2 regions of the Marinicauda sp. Alg238-R41 genome follow, and region 2 is predicted to be linked to the other one. Evidence: predicted binding sites of a transcription regulator. Region 2 holds the regulator's gene; the other holds the start of a gene.
What was found. Region 2 encodes HrcA, which represses chaperone genes, less so after heat shock. Its sites were predicted from a motif close to GTTAGCANTCNNNNNNNNNGANTGCTAAC; they were not measured.

Region 1: the regulator HrcA is predicted to act here: its motif matches at 3,365-3,393, upstream of groES (co-chaperone GroES).

Annotation. Positions count from the first base shown of each region.
Region 1 is NZ_CAMZOJ010000002.1:457,211-464,727, forward strand. It holds gene PGP17_RS10740 (amidohydrolase family protein) at 1-1,141, opposite strand, end outside; gene groL (chaperonin GroEL) at 1,274-2,911, opposite strand; gene groES (co-chaperone GroES) at 3,005-3,295, opposite strand; gene PGP17_RS10755 (zinc-binding alcohol dehydrogenase family protein) at 3,496-4,509, opposite strand; gene PGP17_RS10760 (OmpA family protein) at 4,762-5,418, shown strand; gene PGP17_RS10765 (EAL domain-containing protein) at 5,611-6,915, shown strand; gene PGP17_RS10770 (GlsB/YeaQ/YmgE family stress response membrane protein) at 7,115-7,369, shown strand.
Region 2 is NZ_CAMZOJ010000001.1:579,854-587,370, forward strand. It holds gene PGP17_RS02720 (YMGG-like glycine zipper-containing protein) at 1-127, shown strand, start outside; gene PGP17_RS02725 (YqaE/Pmp3 family membrane protein) at 235-429, shown strand; gene grpE (nucleotide exchange factor GrpE) at 515-1,174, opposite strand; gene hrcA (heat-inducible transcriptional repressor HrcA) at 1,221-2,288, opposite strand; gene rph (ribonuclease PH) at 2,420-3,133, shown strand; gene PGP17_RS02745 (APC family permease) at 3,141-4,322, opposite strand; gene PGP17_RS02750 (helix-turn-helix domain-containing protein) at 4,429-4,659, opposite strand; gene PGP17_RS02755 (DUF2975 domain-containing protein) at 4,673-5,233, opposite strand; gene rdgB (RdgB/HAM1 family non-canonical purine NTP pyrophosphatase) at 5,684-6,307, shown strand; gene hemW (radical SAM family heme chaperone HemW) at 6,304-7,455, shown strand; gene PGP17_RS02770 (penicillin-binding protein activator) at 7,452-7,517, opposite strand, start outside.

The DNA.
Region 1 (7,517 bases), on a different contig from region 2:
GGGACCGGCCGGGCAGGTTGGTGAAGATCCCGGCATCGCTGCCGGCAAGCAGGACAATGCCGGCCTCGTGCATCTGCCGCGTCGCGTCGCGGTAGAAGGCGGCCCGAGGCACTTCGCGCGGCTCCGGGTCCATTCCGCTCCAGAAGTCGTAGACACCCGATTCCAGACGACTGATCAGCGGGTTGAGCGTACCGGTCCCCTCCCGGCTCAGATAGGCGCCCTCGCTTTGCGCCACCCGGATCAGATTGTCGTGGGCGATGAGGGTCGGGGTGACCGTAACGCTGTGGGAGGCCATCTCCTCGGCAAGCAGCGCCATCGCTTCTGCGTCCAGGCGATCGCGCAGGCCGTGCCAGACGATCGACTCGGTGTGCTCGATCGTGAGGAATCCGTCGTCGAGCACGTCCTCGAACCGGATCTCGAACGGCTGGTCGTAGGGTATGCCCTCGCCGCGAAATCCCTCCGGCGTGTGCCCGCTCACCGTCATGCCGAGCTGCGCTGCCTCGTCCAGCACCGCCAGATAGGCGTCGCGTTCGAGGTTGGAATAGACTTTCAGCGCTCGATAGCCCTGATCGTGCTGCCGGCGGACCGCAGCGCGCGCCTCTTCGCTAGTGCTGACGAGCACATGATTGTCCTGCTGATTGGGACCGGGACTGTTGAGGATCGGGCCGGTGGTTATCAGCGAGGGGCCGAGAAGTCGGCCGCTTTCGATACGCCGAGACAGGGGGAGATGGAACGGCATGCCGGACATGTTGCGGACACCGGTCACGCCGTGTGCCAGATAGCCCGCCAGCTCCGCCTCGTCCCATAGATGGATGTGCGCATCGATGAGCCCGGGAAGCAGCGTTCGGCCCTGGCCGTCAATGCGCAGGACGTCGCCGGCTAAAAGCGAGGCGGGCACGGTCAGTTCGCCTGCCTGTCCGACAGCGGCGATCTCGCCGCCGACCACCAGGATTGCCCGGTCCGGCTCGCTCTCGGGTGCATTCGGGTCCATCGTGACGAGGCGCACCGGTTCGATGAGGATGGCGGCTGGACGCGTGGCCGGTACGCGTAGCTCGTACGGCGTGGCAAAGCAGGCCGAGACTAGGGCGATGAGTCCGAGGACAATCACGCCAAGAGCCGCAATTCCGAGCCGAGCGAGCATTGCGGCCTCCTTTTGGCGTTTCAGATGCCTCTGCTTACAGGACGCTTTAGCATGCAGGTCTGGCCAGGTCGCAAAAAAGAAGGGCGGCCCGAGGGCCGCCCTTCCTGTCTGTGCCGTTTGAGAGGCTCGGGCCTAGAAGCCCATGCCGCCCATACCGCCCATGTCCGGAGCCGGAGCAGACGATTCTTTCTTCGGCTTTTCGGCGACGGCCGCTTCGGTCGTGATGAACAGACCGGCAACCGAGGAGGCGTCCTGCAGGGCATGACGCACAACCTTGGCCGGGTCGATCACACCGAAGTCGAGCATGTCGCCATACTCTTCGGTATAGGCATTGTAGCCGAAGGTGGCGCTGGAGTTTTCCAGAACCTTGCCGACGACGATGGAGCCTTCCACGCCGGCATTCTGCGCGATCTGACGGATCGGGGACTGCAGGGCGCGCGCGATGATGGCGATACCCTGGGTCTGATCGTTGTTTTCGCCTTCCAGGCCTTCAAGCACCTTGGCCGCCTTGAGCAGGGCGACGCCGCCGCCCGGCACGATGCCTTCTTCCACCGCAGCGCGGGTGGCGTTCAGCGCATCGTCAACGCGGTCCTTGCGCTCTTTGACTTCGATCTCGGAGCCGCCGCCGACCTTGATCACGGCAACACCGCCGGCCAGCTTGGCAAGGCGCTCCTGGAGCTTCTCCTTGTCATAGTCGGACGTGGTGTCTTCGATCTGCTTGCGGATCTGGTTGACGCGGCCTTCGATGGCCGTTTTCTCGCCCGCACCGTCGACGATCGTGGTGTCGTCCTTGGTGATGGACACTTTCTTGGCAGTGCCAAGCATGTCCAGCGTGACGTTTTCCAGCTTGATGCCGAGATCTTCGGACACGACCTGACCGCCGGTCAGGACCGCGATGTCTTCCAGCATCGCCTTGCGGCGATCGCCGAAGCCCGGCGCCTTGACCGCTGCGATCTTCAGGCCGCCGCGCAGCTTGTTGACCACGAGGGTGGCCAGCGCTTCGCCTTCGACGTCTTCAGCGATGATCAGCAGGGGACGGTTGGACTGAACCACCGATTCCAGAACCGGCAGCATCGGCTGGAGCGAGGAGAGTTTCTTCTCGAACAGCAGGATGTACGGATCTTCGAGCTCGGCGCGCATTTTCTCGGTGTCGGTCACGAAGTACGGCGACAGGTAGCCGCGGTCGAACTGCATGCCTTCGACGACTTCGAGCTCGGTTTCGAGGGATTTGGCTTCCTCGACCGTGATGACGCCTTCATTGCCGACCTTGTCCATGGCGTGGGCGATCATGTCGCCGATCTCTTTTTCGCCATTGGCCGAGATCGTGCCGACCTGGGCGATTTCGGAGCTGCCCTTGATCGGGGTCGAGATCGATTTGATCTGCTCGACGACCTTCTTCACGGCGGTGTCGATACCGCGCTTGAGGTCCATCGGGTTCATGCCGGCCGCGACCGATTTCATGCCTTCGCGGATGATGGACTGGGCCAGAACCGTGGCGGTCGTGGTGCCGTCGCCGGCTTCGTCATTGGTGCGCGATGCGACTTCGCGGACCATCTGCGCGCCCATGTTCTCGAACTTGTCTTCCAGTTCGATTTCCTTGGCGACGGAGACACCGTCCTTGGTGGTGCGCGGAGATCCGAAGGATTTTTCGATGACGACGTTGCGGCCTTTCGGGCCGAGCGTGACTTTTACCGCGTCGGCAAGCGTATCAACGCCCTTGAGCATCTTGTCGCGGGCGGAAGCGCCGAATTTGACTTCTTTGGCAGCCATGAGTGCAAACCTCTGTGTCTAGATGAGTGAAGGATCGGTTCGTCCTGAAGGGATGTGCGCGGGTATCGCGCGGCCATCGCCTGGAGAAACCGACTAGTTTTCGATGATGCCCAGAATGTCGGACTCTTTCATGATCAACAGCTCGTCGCCGTCGACCGTGACTTCGGTGCCGGACCATTTGCCGAACAGGACGCGGTCGCCCTTTTTCACGTCGAGGGTGCGCACGCTGCCATCTTCCTTGATGGCGCCGGAGCCGACGGCCACGACTTCAGCTTCCTGCGGCTTTTCCTTCGCCGTGTCGGGAATGATGATCCCGCCCTTGGTTTTGGCTTCTTCTTCGATGCGCTTGACCAGCACACGGTCGTGCAGAGGACGAAATGCCATCGCTTCTCTACTCCATTCCACGAGCCGAAAAGGGCTCTTTTCAGGGTTGTCAGATCTAGCCGTCAGCGCACTGGCACTCGCCAGGGCCGACTGCTAACAGAGGCGGAGGTAAGAGGGCGCGGCATACGCGTCAAGAGGCAGGAACGTCACCGGGATCGATTTTTCCGCACCCTGGCGCAATTGCTTGCGAAAACAGGCGATCAGAAGCCTTCCAGAACCAGCTTGCCCCGCGCTTTGCCGCTTTCGAGTATCTCGTGGGCGCGGCGCACATTCGCTGCGGAGACCGGACCCAGCGTGTCGGTCACGGTGGAGCGAATCTTGCCCGTTTCGATCAGGCCGGCGATCTCGGCGAGGATCTCGCCCTGGCGCGCCATGTCCGCGGTCTGGAAGAGGGGGCGGGTGAACATCAGCTCCCAGTGGACCGAAACCGCCTTGGTCTTGAAGCCCTTGATGTCCAGCGTCTCGGGATCGTCGATCAGTCCGAAGCGGCCCTGCGGCGCGATCAGCTCGGCGATCTGGTCGATATATTCGTGAGTGTGGGTGATGGAGAAGACGAAGCCGGGAGCGCCGATGCCCAGCGCCTCCACCTGCTCGGCCAGGTTCGCGCTGTGATCGATGACGTGGTGGGCGCCCAGCTCTTCGGCCCAGGCCTTGGTTTCGGGGCGGGAGGCGGTGGCGATCACGGTCAGGCCGGTGAGCGCGCGCAACAGCTGGATCGTGATCGACCCCACGCCGCCCGCACCGCCGATGACCAGCACGGCCCTGGCCGCGCCCGGTACCTCGTCCTCGACCCGCAGCCGGTCGAACAACATCTCGTAGGCGGTGAGGGAGGTCAGCGGCATGGCGGCGGCCTCCGCATCACTCAGGCTGACCGGCGCGCGCGAGACGATGCGCTCGTCCACCAGATGATATTCGCAATTGGTCCCCGGCCGGTCGATGGAGCCGGCATACCAGACCCGGTCACCCTGTCTGAAATCCGTGACCTCTGGTCCGGTTTCCACCACTTCGCCGGCTGCGTCCCAGCCCAGGATGACCGGGCTGTCGCCCTCCACCGGGCGGTTGGCGCGCACCTTGGTGTCCACCGGGTTGACCGAAACCGCCTTGATCCGGACCAGAAGATCCCTGGCCCCGGGGGCAGGGCGTCCGGTCTCGAAATCGATCAGCGCATCGGCGCGCTCCAGCGAACCGGGATTGGTGTAACCGACGGCTTTCATGGCGCGCTCCAGAGGTGGCGAAAGGGAAAAGGGTGCTCGGGATATGGCGATGGCCGCGCGAACGGCAAGGGGCATGCGCCCTGCAGTCCCGTCCCGGCTTGCGATAACTTTTTTTGACAGACGGCCGGAATGCGTGGGCATTCAGCCACAGTTCATTATGGTGCGCGCTTGTTAGAACCGTATTTCACGGAACCCTTGGCGAAGGCCGGGGGTTATCCGGCTGAGTTATTGGCCTTCAGGAGGGACTATCCCATGAAATTTCGTTCCATTCTCGCCGCCGGTATGGCGCTCGGCTTTGCCGCCGCCTGCACCACCACCGACCAGTACGGCAATGTTAGTCAGAATCGCACCGGCACGGGCGTTCTCGCCGGTGCGGCCGCCGGGGCCCTGCTGGGCACGCTGGCGGGCGGCGACGATCGCCGCAACGCGCTGATCGGCGCGGGCGTCGGCGCGCTCGCAGGCGGTGCCACGGGCAATTACATGGACCGCCAGGAAAACGAGTTCCGCCAGCGTCTGCGCGATTCCGGCGTCACCGTGCGCCGCGTCGGCGACGAGCTGGTCCTGGTAATGCCGGGCAATCTCACGTTTGCGACCGATTCCGCTGCACTCGAGCCGCGCTTCGGTCCGATCCTGAACGATGTGGCCAATGTGCTGCAAACCTATCCGGCGACCTATGTCGACGTGATCGGGCATACCGACTCGGTCGGCGCGGCCGACTACAACCAGCTTCTGTCCGAACGCCGGGCGTCCTCCGTGGCCCAGGCGCTGATCCAGCGCGGCGTCATGCGTGACCGTCTCTATGTGGCGGGCATGGGCGAATCCTCGCCGGTCGCGACGAACGACACCGATGCGGGCCGGGCAGCCAACCGCCGCGTGGAAATCAAGATCGCGCCGCACACGCAGAGCTGATAGACGGGTTCGGGCGTTCGAACCGAAGTCTTGACGGCCCGCCGGCGCTCGCCGGCGGGCCGTTTCGTTAACGACCTGTCAAGTCCGGTTAACTCAGTTTAGGATCGAACCGGGTAAGTGACTCGCCGGCCAGGACCGAAGACCTGGTCGCGAGTGCGGACCCAGACTTGAACGAGAGTGACGGTAAGACCCATGCCCCGCGTCAGCGATGTTCTGGTAGTTCTGACCTATGCGATGATTGCAGTCGTCGCATCGCTGGCGTTCGAGCGCTTCGGACTGCTGTCCTCGGGTCTTGCCTGGATCATGGGCGCGGTGGTCTTCCTGATCGCCGGCCAGGTTCACGCCGCTGCGGCACGGGCGGAAGAACGCCGCACGCTGGCGCGCGACCTGCACGAGCTGCGCGCCGCGAACATGTCCCTGCTTGAAGAGCTCGAACAGGTTCAGACCCGTCTCGAAACCGTCGAGACGGGAACCGGTCCGCAGCGCGCAGGGGCGGCTGCGTCTCGCCATGAGGACGGCGATGACGCGGAGGAAGCCTACGAGCTGTCCGATGCGGTCGAGGGCGTTGAGGGCTATTCGATTCCCGCCAGCGCCGCGCGCGCTCAAAATCCCCAGGACGAGCGCCTGATCGCCGACCTGATGAGCCGCCTGGAACGGGCCGGGCAGTCCACCGCGGCCAATCTCACCGATGCGGCCGATCCCGACATCGTACGCGCGGCGCTCGATGCCAACCGCATCGATCTCTATCTGCAGCCGGTCGTCAGCCTGCCCCAGCGGCGGACATATTTCTACGAGGGCTTCTCCCGCCTGCGCGACGAAAAGGGCGGCGTGCTTGCACCTGCCGCCTTCCTGCAGGCGGCCGAGGATGCCAACCTCATCACCGATCTCGACAATCTGATGCTGTTCCGCTGCGTGCAGATCATCCGGCGCCTGACCAAGTCCGACCGCCGGATCGGGATTTTCTGCAATGTCTCGCTGCGCTCCATCGCGGACGAGGAATTCTTCCCCGCCTTCCTCGATTTTCTGCGCCGCAATTCGGATCTGGCCGGCTCGCTGATCTTCGAGATGACCCAGGCCGCCTTCGAGGGCCGCTCGGCGACCGCGGCGCGCAACATGGCGCGCCTGGCCGATTACGGCTTCCGCTTCTCCATCGATCAGGTCTCCAACCTCTCCATGGACCTGGCCGAGTTGCAGCGCGCCGGCGTGCGCTTTGCCAAGGTGGAAGGGCGCCGGCTGGTCGATGCTGCCCATGGCGCTGAGCCGATTGCCGGGCGCGAACCCGGCGCCATCGCGTCCGAAGACATTGCCGGCCTGTTCGCGCGCTACGGCGTCGATCTCGTGGCCGAGAAGATCGAGACCGAAAGCACGGTCGTCGAAGTCCTCGACCTCGATGTCGGTTACGCCCAGGGCCACCTCTTCGGCGCCCCGCGCCCGGTGCGCGAGGACGTCATCGCCGAAACCGACTACGCCAGCGCCGGCCACCGCCGCGCCGGGTAGGGTCTTTCAGACAATCACACGCTCTGAAATTCCGGGCGCAGCAAAGCGCAGATCCGGGACCGCAGGGAGACTGTCTTCGCCAGACAAACCCGTCGCGCCCGGCTTCCTGACCGGATGCCCCGCTTAAACCTCAATGTTCACATAGTCCTTTCTTCGCCGCCGGTGCAGTCCTGCTCGATGCGGCATCGGGGAGATCATCATGACCATTGAAGCGCTGCTTATCTGGCTGCTTATCGGCGCCATTGCCGGCTGGCTGGCTGGAATTATCGTGAAGGGCTATGGCTTTGGCCTGGTCGGAAACATCGTCGTCGGGATTGTCGGCGCCTTTGTCGGCGGCTGGCTCTTCGGACAGCTCGGCATCGCCATCGGTTCAGGTATCGTCGGCTCGATCATCGGCGCGACCGCCGGCGCCGTCGTGATCCTGCTCCTGCTCCGCCTGGTCCGGCGCGCCTGACGGCGCTCTCGCTGTCGGCTCCGTCTCTTTCCTGACGAAAGTCAGGGCCCAAGAAGGACGGGCGGAACCTTACGATCTCTGGACCCCGGCTTCCGCCGGGAAAGAGGCGGGAGGCTTTTTCCGCTCGCCTTCCAATGCTTCGAGGCCG
Region 2 (7,517 bases):
GAGCCGCAGCAACGACCAGCACTCGGAGCTGGTCTACGATCAGCGGTATGACCGGTATTACTACGAGAACTACCGGACCGGCTGCACCTATTGGCGTGACGGCACGGTGCGCTACTGCGACCGGTAACCCCGGCGCGACCCGTAGCGATCGATCCTGAACTGGAGCGCGGGAGGGGATCGGCCCTCTCGCGCTTCATACACCTTCCCCGATCCCATCAAACTGGAACCTGATCCATGGCAGATCCCAATACCGGCGGCGACTCGACCGGCGGCGACATTCTCCGCATCATTGTGGCCGTGCTGCTGCCCCCGCTCGGCGTCCTTCTCCAGGTCGGCCTGACGATGCATTTCTTCATCAATATCGTGCTGACGCTGCTGGGCTATATTCCCGGTATCATCCACGCGGTCTGGATCATCGCCCGGCGCTGACGCCGCGGCCGATCCGACGACACAGAAAAACGCCGCTTCGAGAGTTCGAAGCGGCGTTTTCGTGTCTGAAACTGGGAAAGGCTGTCTAGGCGCTGACGTCCACACCGCCATCGGGCGCTTCCGGTTTGTCGCCATCGGCTTGCGAGGAGGCTCCGCCCTCGGCAGGGCCGGCGCTGACGACGACCATGGCAGCGCGCAGCGTGCGTTCGCCGATGATGTAGCCGGGCTGCATGACGTGCGCGATCTTGCCCTTGGGCTGATCGGCCGGGATCTGCGCCGCGGCCTGGTGCCGGTTTGGATCGAGGGAGTCGCCGGGTTCGGGATCGATCCGCTTCACCCCGTGCCGCTCCAGCGTGGACAGAAGCCGGCGTTCGGTCATTTCGACGCCCTCGATCAGGGTCTTGACCGAGTCCGGCGCATCGGCCCGGGCATCGTCGGGCATGGCGGCGACGGCGCGCGACAGGTTGTCGGCGACGTCGAGCATGTCGCGGGCAAAGCCGGTGATCGCGTAATCGCGGGTATCCTTCACATCACGTTGGGCACGCTTGCGGGTGTTCTCCGCATCGGCTGCAGCGCGCAGAAGGCGGTTGCGCAGATCGTCCAGCTCGGCTTCGAGCTGTTCGACGCTCTTGCCCGCGGGGCTCTCGGTCTCTGTCTCGTCAACGGTCGCGGCGGCCTCCGCCTCAAGCGCGTCGTCAGACAGATCCTCGGCCTCGGGTTCGGGTTTTTTGGACTCTTCGCTCATAGGTTTGCTCTTCTACATCAGCATGACTTGGATAAAAGGGTCGGGCTCAGCGGCCCTTGTCGAGAATCCGGCCCACCACGCGCGCTGTATAATCCACGAGCGGGATGACACGGGCATAGTTTAGCCGCGTCGGACCGATAACGCCCAGCGCGCCTAGGATCTTCTGATCCCGGTCGCGATAGGGGGCAACGATGACGCTGGAGCCGGACAGCGAGAACAGGGAGTTCTCCGATCCGATGAAGAGGCGCACGCCCTGGCCGTTGCGCGCCTCGTCCAGCAAGGCAAGCAGGTCTTCCTTGCGTTCGATGTCTTCGAAGAGAATGCGCACGCGCTCGAGATCCTCGGCCGCGTCGAGATTCTCCAGAAGCCGCGCCTGACCGCGCACGATGAGCGTGCGGTCGGCCGCTCCGCCCCAGTCTGCGATGCCGCTTTCGACCAGGCTGGCGGCCGCGCTGTCGAGCTGGGCGCGCTTCTCGGCAATCTCGGAATTGATCTCGCTCAGCGCCTCGGACAGCGTACGTCCGCGCAGGCGCGCCGAGAGATAATTGCCCGCTTCGATCAAGGCGGCGGGGGGCAGGCCGGCAGGCGCGGTCATCAGCCGGTTCTCGACCGAGCCGTCCTCGTGAACCAGGACAGCGAGAACCTCGGTCGGAGACAGGGAAACAAACTCGACGTGACGCAGCGCCGCGTCCGATTTCGGCGAGGCGACAAGACCGGCCCCGCCTGCGAGGCCTGACAGCAGCGCCGAAGCCTCCGAGAGCACGTCGCCGGGGCGCCGGCCCGCGCCGCCTACCCGGTCGTCTATTTCGCGGCGCTCGTCTTCACCGAGTTCGCCCACCTGCAACAACCCGTCCACGAACAGGCGCAGCCCGGCATGGGTGGGCATGCGCCCCGCCGAGGCATGCGGAGCGGTCAGCAGACCGGCTGCGGCCAGGTCGGCCATGGTGTTGCGGATCGAGGCCGGAGACAGGGTGAACTGGCCCGTGCGCGAGAGCGTGCGGGAGCCGACCGGCTCGCCGGTATCGAGATACGTCTCGACGATCTCGCGGAAGATCTCGCGCGAGCGTTTGTCCAGTTCACTCAAGGAAGACGCAACGGGTGTGTCGATGCTCATGTCCGGACAGTTAGGAAGGGCAGCGGCCGGATGCAATTTTCCTGACGGCCGGCGCGCTTATCAAGCGGGAAAACTTCAGCTAGGAGTGGGCGTCAGACCCGAGAACCCTGCATATCAAAGAAAGCTGTCCCATGCGCCCTGAAAACCGAGCCGCCGACGCGCTGCGTCCTGTCCGCTTCGAGCTGGGCGCCAGCCCCTATGCCGAGGGGTCCTGCCTGTCCATCTTCGGCAATACGCGTGTCCTGTGCACAGCGAGCGTCGACGAGAGCACGCCGCCCTGGCTGCGCGGCAAGGGCCGCGGCTGGGTCACCGCCGAGTACGCCATGCTGCCCCGGGCCACCCACCAGCGTACCCGGCGCGAGGTGACCGCCGGCAAGCCCTCGGGCCGCACCCAGGAAATCCAGCGCCTGATCGGGCGTTCGCTGCGCGCCGTCACCGATCTGTCCGCGCTGGGCGAGCGTCAGATCCTGATCGATTGCGACGTCCTGCAGGCCGATGGCGGAACGCGCACAGCGGCGATCACGGGCGCCTGGCTGGCCCTGAAGCAGGCCACGGCATGGCTCGTGGAAGAAGATGTGCTCAAGGCCGACCCGGTCTTCGGCCAGCTTGCCGCGGTCTCGGCCGGCATCGTCGACGGGCAGGCGCGCCTCGATCTTGAATACGAGGAAGACCGCGTGGCCGAAGCGGACGCCAATTTCGTCCTGACCAACGATGGCGGTGTGGTGGAAATCCAGGCGACGGCCGAGGACCGGCCGATCACCAGCGAGCAGTTTGCCGATGTCTTCTCTCTGGCCCGCAAGGGAATCGGCGAGTTGTGCCTGTTGCAGAGCCAGGCGCTGGGCTGAGAGCCTTTTAGCTGAACCAGAAGGCGATCTGGGCCAGGATCGCACCCAGCGTGGAGAGCGCGCCGAGCAGCGGAATCCCGATCCAGATATCCGGGACCTCGTCGGGCTGGGAACGGCGTTTCAAGCCGATCAGGGCGCAATTGACGAGGAAGAAGACCGCGAGAATGATCAGGCTCGTGGCTTCGGCCAGATGCTGAAGGTCTACGAAGGCAGCCAGCAGGGCGACGATGGCGGTCAGGGTGGCCGTCGCGATCAGCGGGGTCCGGCTGACCGGGTTCACACGGCCGAAGAAGCCGGGCGCCCCGCGCGCGTCGCGTCCGATATCCATCAGCAATCTGGAGGCGCCGATGATCTGGGTCAGCGCGCCGTTGACGATAACGAACAGGCTCGCGAGGCCGACCGGCCAGGCTGGCCAGCCCTCCCGTTCGACGGCGGCCACAAGAGGGGCGCGGGCCGAGGCGATCTCCTCGACCGGCCCGGCTCCGACAACGGCGATGGACACCAGCAAGTAGAACAGGAAGACGATTGCCAGGGCAATCACGATGGCGCGCGGGAGCGTGCGTTCAACCTGTTTCACTTCCTCGGCTGTAAGGGCCATGTCCCCAAAGCCGATGAAGGAATAGATGGCCAGGAAGGCGCCGGAAAACAGACCGGTGAGCATGGCCGGGTTCGCGCCTGAGAGTTCACCGCCCAGGCGGGAGGGTATGGCCGTCAGTCCTTCGCGCGTGGCCCATATGACCGCGAGCAGCGTGACGATCCCGATCCCGGTCGTGACGGTCATGAACCAGGTGCTCGAACGCATCCCGGCCGCCCCGATGGCACCGATGCCGGTCGCGACCAGAAGAGCGACGAGCCAGCCCGGGACATCCACGAAAATGCTGAGATATCCGACAAAGCCACTGGTGATCGTGGCGGCCGATACCGTGTTGGCCGTCATCAGGAGCCAGCCGGTCATCGAGCCCAGACGCCGGTGGCGGAACGCGCGCTCGACATAGTCGGTCGGTCCGCCTGCCGTCGGGACACGCGCCGATATCTCGGCATAGGACAGGGCAGTAAGAAAGGCGACAGCGCCCGCGGCGAGGTAAGCCAGCGGGGCTAGTGTGCCGCTTTCACCGATAACCTCGCCGATGACGACGAAAATGCCGGCGCCAAGAATGGTGCCGACCCCGTACAGAACAAGACGGGGCAAGGTGATCGATCGCGAGAGCGACTCTGTCTCAGGTGCCGATTCGGCCATACCGGGGCAATGCGAGTGGCGGCGAAAAGTTCACCACACACGCCTGGTCGTGCCCGCGCTAACTTCGCTCTGCGTCCTCGTCCGGATCATCCACGAAGCTGAGAAGATCGCCGGGCTGGCAGTCGAGCTCCCGGCACAGCGCTTCAAGCGTGGAGAAGCGCACGGCCTTCGCCTTGCCGGTCTTGAGGATCGACAGGTTGGCCATGGTAATTCCGACCCGGTCGCACAGCTCTGTCAGCGACATCCGGCGCTCGAGAAGCATGCGGTCGAGGGAGACTTGAATGGGCATGTGCGCGCCTCCCCTAGATCGTCAGCTTCTGTTCTTCGCGAAGGCGGGTGCCTTCGCGGAAGACTTCGGACAGGACGAACAGGGCAAGCACGGCAAACCAGGCGCCCAGATTGACGCTGAATTCCGGCGTGAGACTGACCCCGCTCTCGACGGGCCGGCCGAAGAGCGTCAGGAGCAATCCCAGAACGCCGTGCGCAGCGTAAGAGGTCAACTGGTAGGCCAGGATCGCCAACGCGATCGAGCGCAGATGGCCGGCGTTTTCCGGCACGAAAGGGTCACCCTGGACCAGCGTGTCCGCCACGTTGCGCAGCTTGTGAACGATGAAGGTGAGGGCAACGAGCCCGAAGATCGCGAACGGCAGGGCGACGACCACGCTCATCTGGAGCAGGTCGCGCAATTCGGGCGGAAGGCTCGGGCCGATGCCGGTCACGCCGTAAATGCCGACGGCAAAGATCAGCAGGGTGACAAGGCTGGCCACGCCCAGCGCCGCCCAGAGCAGATAGTAGAGAATGTCCAGCAGACGCTTGAGTATCGCGGCCAGCGATCCGGGGCCGAGTGTCTTCAGACGTGCCATACTCCCCGCTTCCTCATGTCCGTCCCGCGTGGGGTGGTAGTCTCATTGTGTCATATACGGCAAAAGCCGCGTCAGACCGACATCTTCTGACCTATCCTCCCGGGGAGAAAAGGACAAGCCGAAGACGCCGGTCCTGTGTGGCGCGCATCAGGCAACCATGGACGTCAGCGCAACGGCCATGCCGGCAAAGACGCCGCTCAGCAGCACGATGTTGACGAGCATGGCGGCGGTGTTGAAGCCGTTATTGGAAGAGGACCTGACCATATCTATGTCTCCTGTCTTGAGTTTGACCAACCGTTTGGCGTGTGACCCGGTCTTCGCGCCGGGGCTTTTCGCCGGTGAGCGAGGTGTTCCCCTCGTCTCGAAAACCTGTCTAGCAAACCCGATATCGGTACGCAACAAAAAATTATCGAAAAACAATATAAATTTTTCGAAAGGTGATAAATCCCCATGACACGACCCTCTGTAAGCCCTTGTTTCGTTGCCGCTGACACCTGGGTCATCGCCAGTCATAATGCGGGCAAGATCAAGGAGATAAGCGCGCTGATAGAGCCCTTCGGCCTGACCGCGATCGGCGCGGAGGAGGCTGGTCTGCCCGAACCTGAAGAGACCGAAGACAGCTTCGAGGGCAATGCGCTTCTCAAGGCGCGCGCCGCCGCCAGGGTCTCCGGCAAGGTCGCCCTGGCAGACGATTCCGGGCTCGCGGTGGAGGCCCTGGACGGGGCGCCGGGCATCTATTCGGCGCGCTGGGCCGGTGAGCCGCGCGATTTCTACCGTGCCATGGAAAAGGTCGAAGCCGAGCTTGAAAAGCGCGGGACGACGAACCGGAATGCGCGTTTCGTGTGCGCGCTCGCGCTCGTCCACCCCGATGGTGAGGAAGCGGTCTTCGTGGGGACGGTGGACGGGGCGCTGGTCTGGCCGCCGCGCGGGGATCGGGGTTTCGGCTATGACCCGGTCTTCGTTCCGGAGGGCCACACCGCCACGTTCGCCGAGATGGAGCCGGCGGCCAAGCATGCCATGTCTCACCGCGCGGATGCCTTCTCCCAGCTCGTCTCGGCGGTGTTCGCAGAGTGACGTCCGGACCCGACATCCCGCTTGGCCTCTACGTGCACTGGCCCTATTGCGCGCGGATCTGCCCGTATTGCGATTTCAATGTGTATCGCGATCGCGATCGCGATACCGCGCCGCTGCTGGACGCGATGCTGGCCGACCTGCAGGCCTGGCGCGAGCGGGTCGGGCCGCGTCCCCTGCGCAGCGTGCACTTCGGCGGGGGAACGCCGTCACTGATGGCGCCGGGCCAGATCGAAGCGATCCTGGAGGCGGCCGCGTCGCTGTTCGGCTTCGAGCCCGGTGCGGAGATCGGCCTGGAAGCGAACCCGGCCGAGATGGAGCGGTTCGACGGGCTGGCCGGGGCGGGGATCGAGCGTCTCTCGCTCGGCGTGCAGGCGCTGGACGATGAGAGCCTGACGCGGCTCGGGCGCGATCATGGCGCCCGGCGGGCGCTGGAGGCGCTGGAGCGGGCTCAGGCATTGTTCACCCGTGTCTCGATCGATCTGATCTATGCGCGTCAGGGCCAGTCGCTGGAGGACTGGTCGGCAGAACTGACGCGCGCCCTGGGCTTCGGGCTCGATCATCTCTCGCTCTATCAGCTGACGATCGAGCCGGGCACAGCGTTCGCGCGCAAGGTGGCGCGCGGTCAGCTTGTCCCGGCCGAGGACGATCTCGCGGCGCAGATGTACGAGCTGACGCAGAGCCTGACCGCAGCCCACGGGCTGGACGGATATGAAGTCTCCAATCATGCGCGTACCCAGGCCGACCGGTCGGCGCACAATATTCTGTACTGGACCGGGGCGGACTGGATCGGGATCGGACCGGGCGCACATTCGCGTTACGGAGCCCCGGCGCTTGGCGGGCGTATCGGAGCGGCTGCAGAGCGCAGGCCGGAGGCCTATATCGCGGGCATCGCCGAAGGGCAGGCTCAGACGTTCGAGGCGCTGAGTGCACTTGAGGACGCGCAGGAACGCGTCCTGATGGGGCTGCGTCTGAAAGAGGGCCTGGACCTGGACCGGTTGCGGGCCCTGACCGGGCACGGGATTGACCGGCGCGCGGCTGAGGGCTTTGCCGAAGACGGCCTGGTCACGCTCGACGCCGGGCGGGTCACCCTGACACCGGCCGGACGGCTCTATGCGGACGGCATCGCGGCGGCGCTGGCGCCGGCCTAGAAGCTCTCGGCGGCGTCGATGTCGGTTGCCGGGCCGGCCGGGTCTTCGAGCACGCGTCCCTC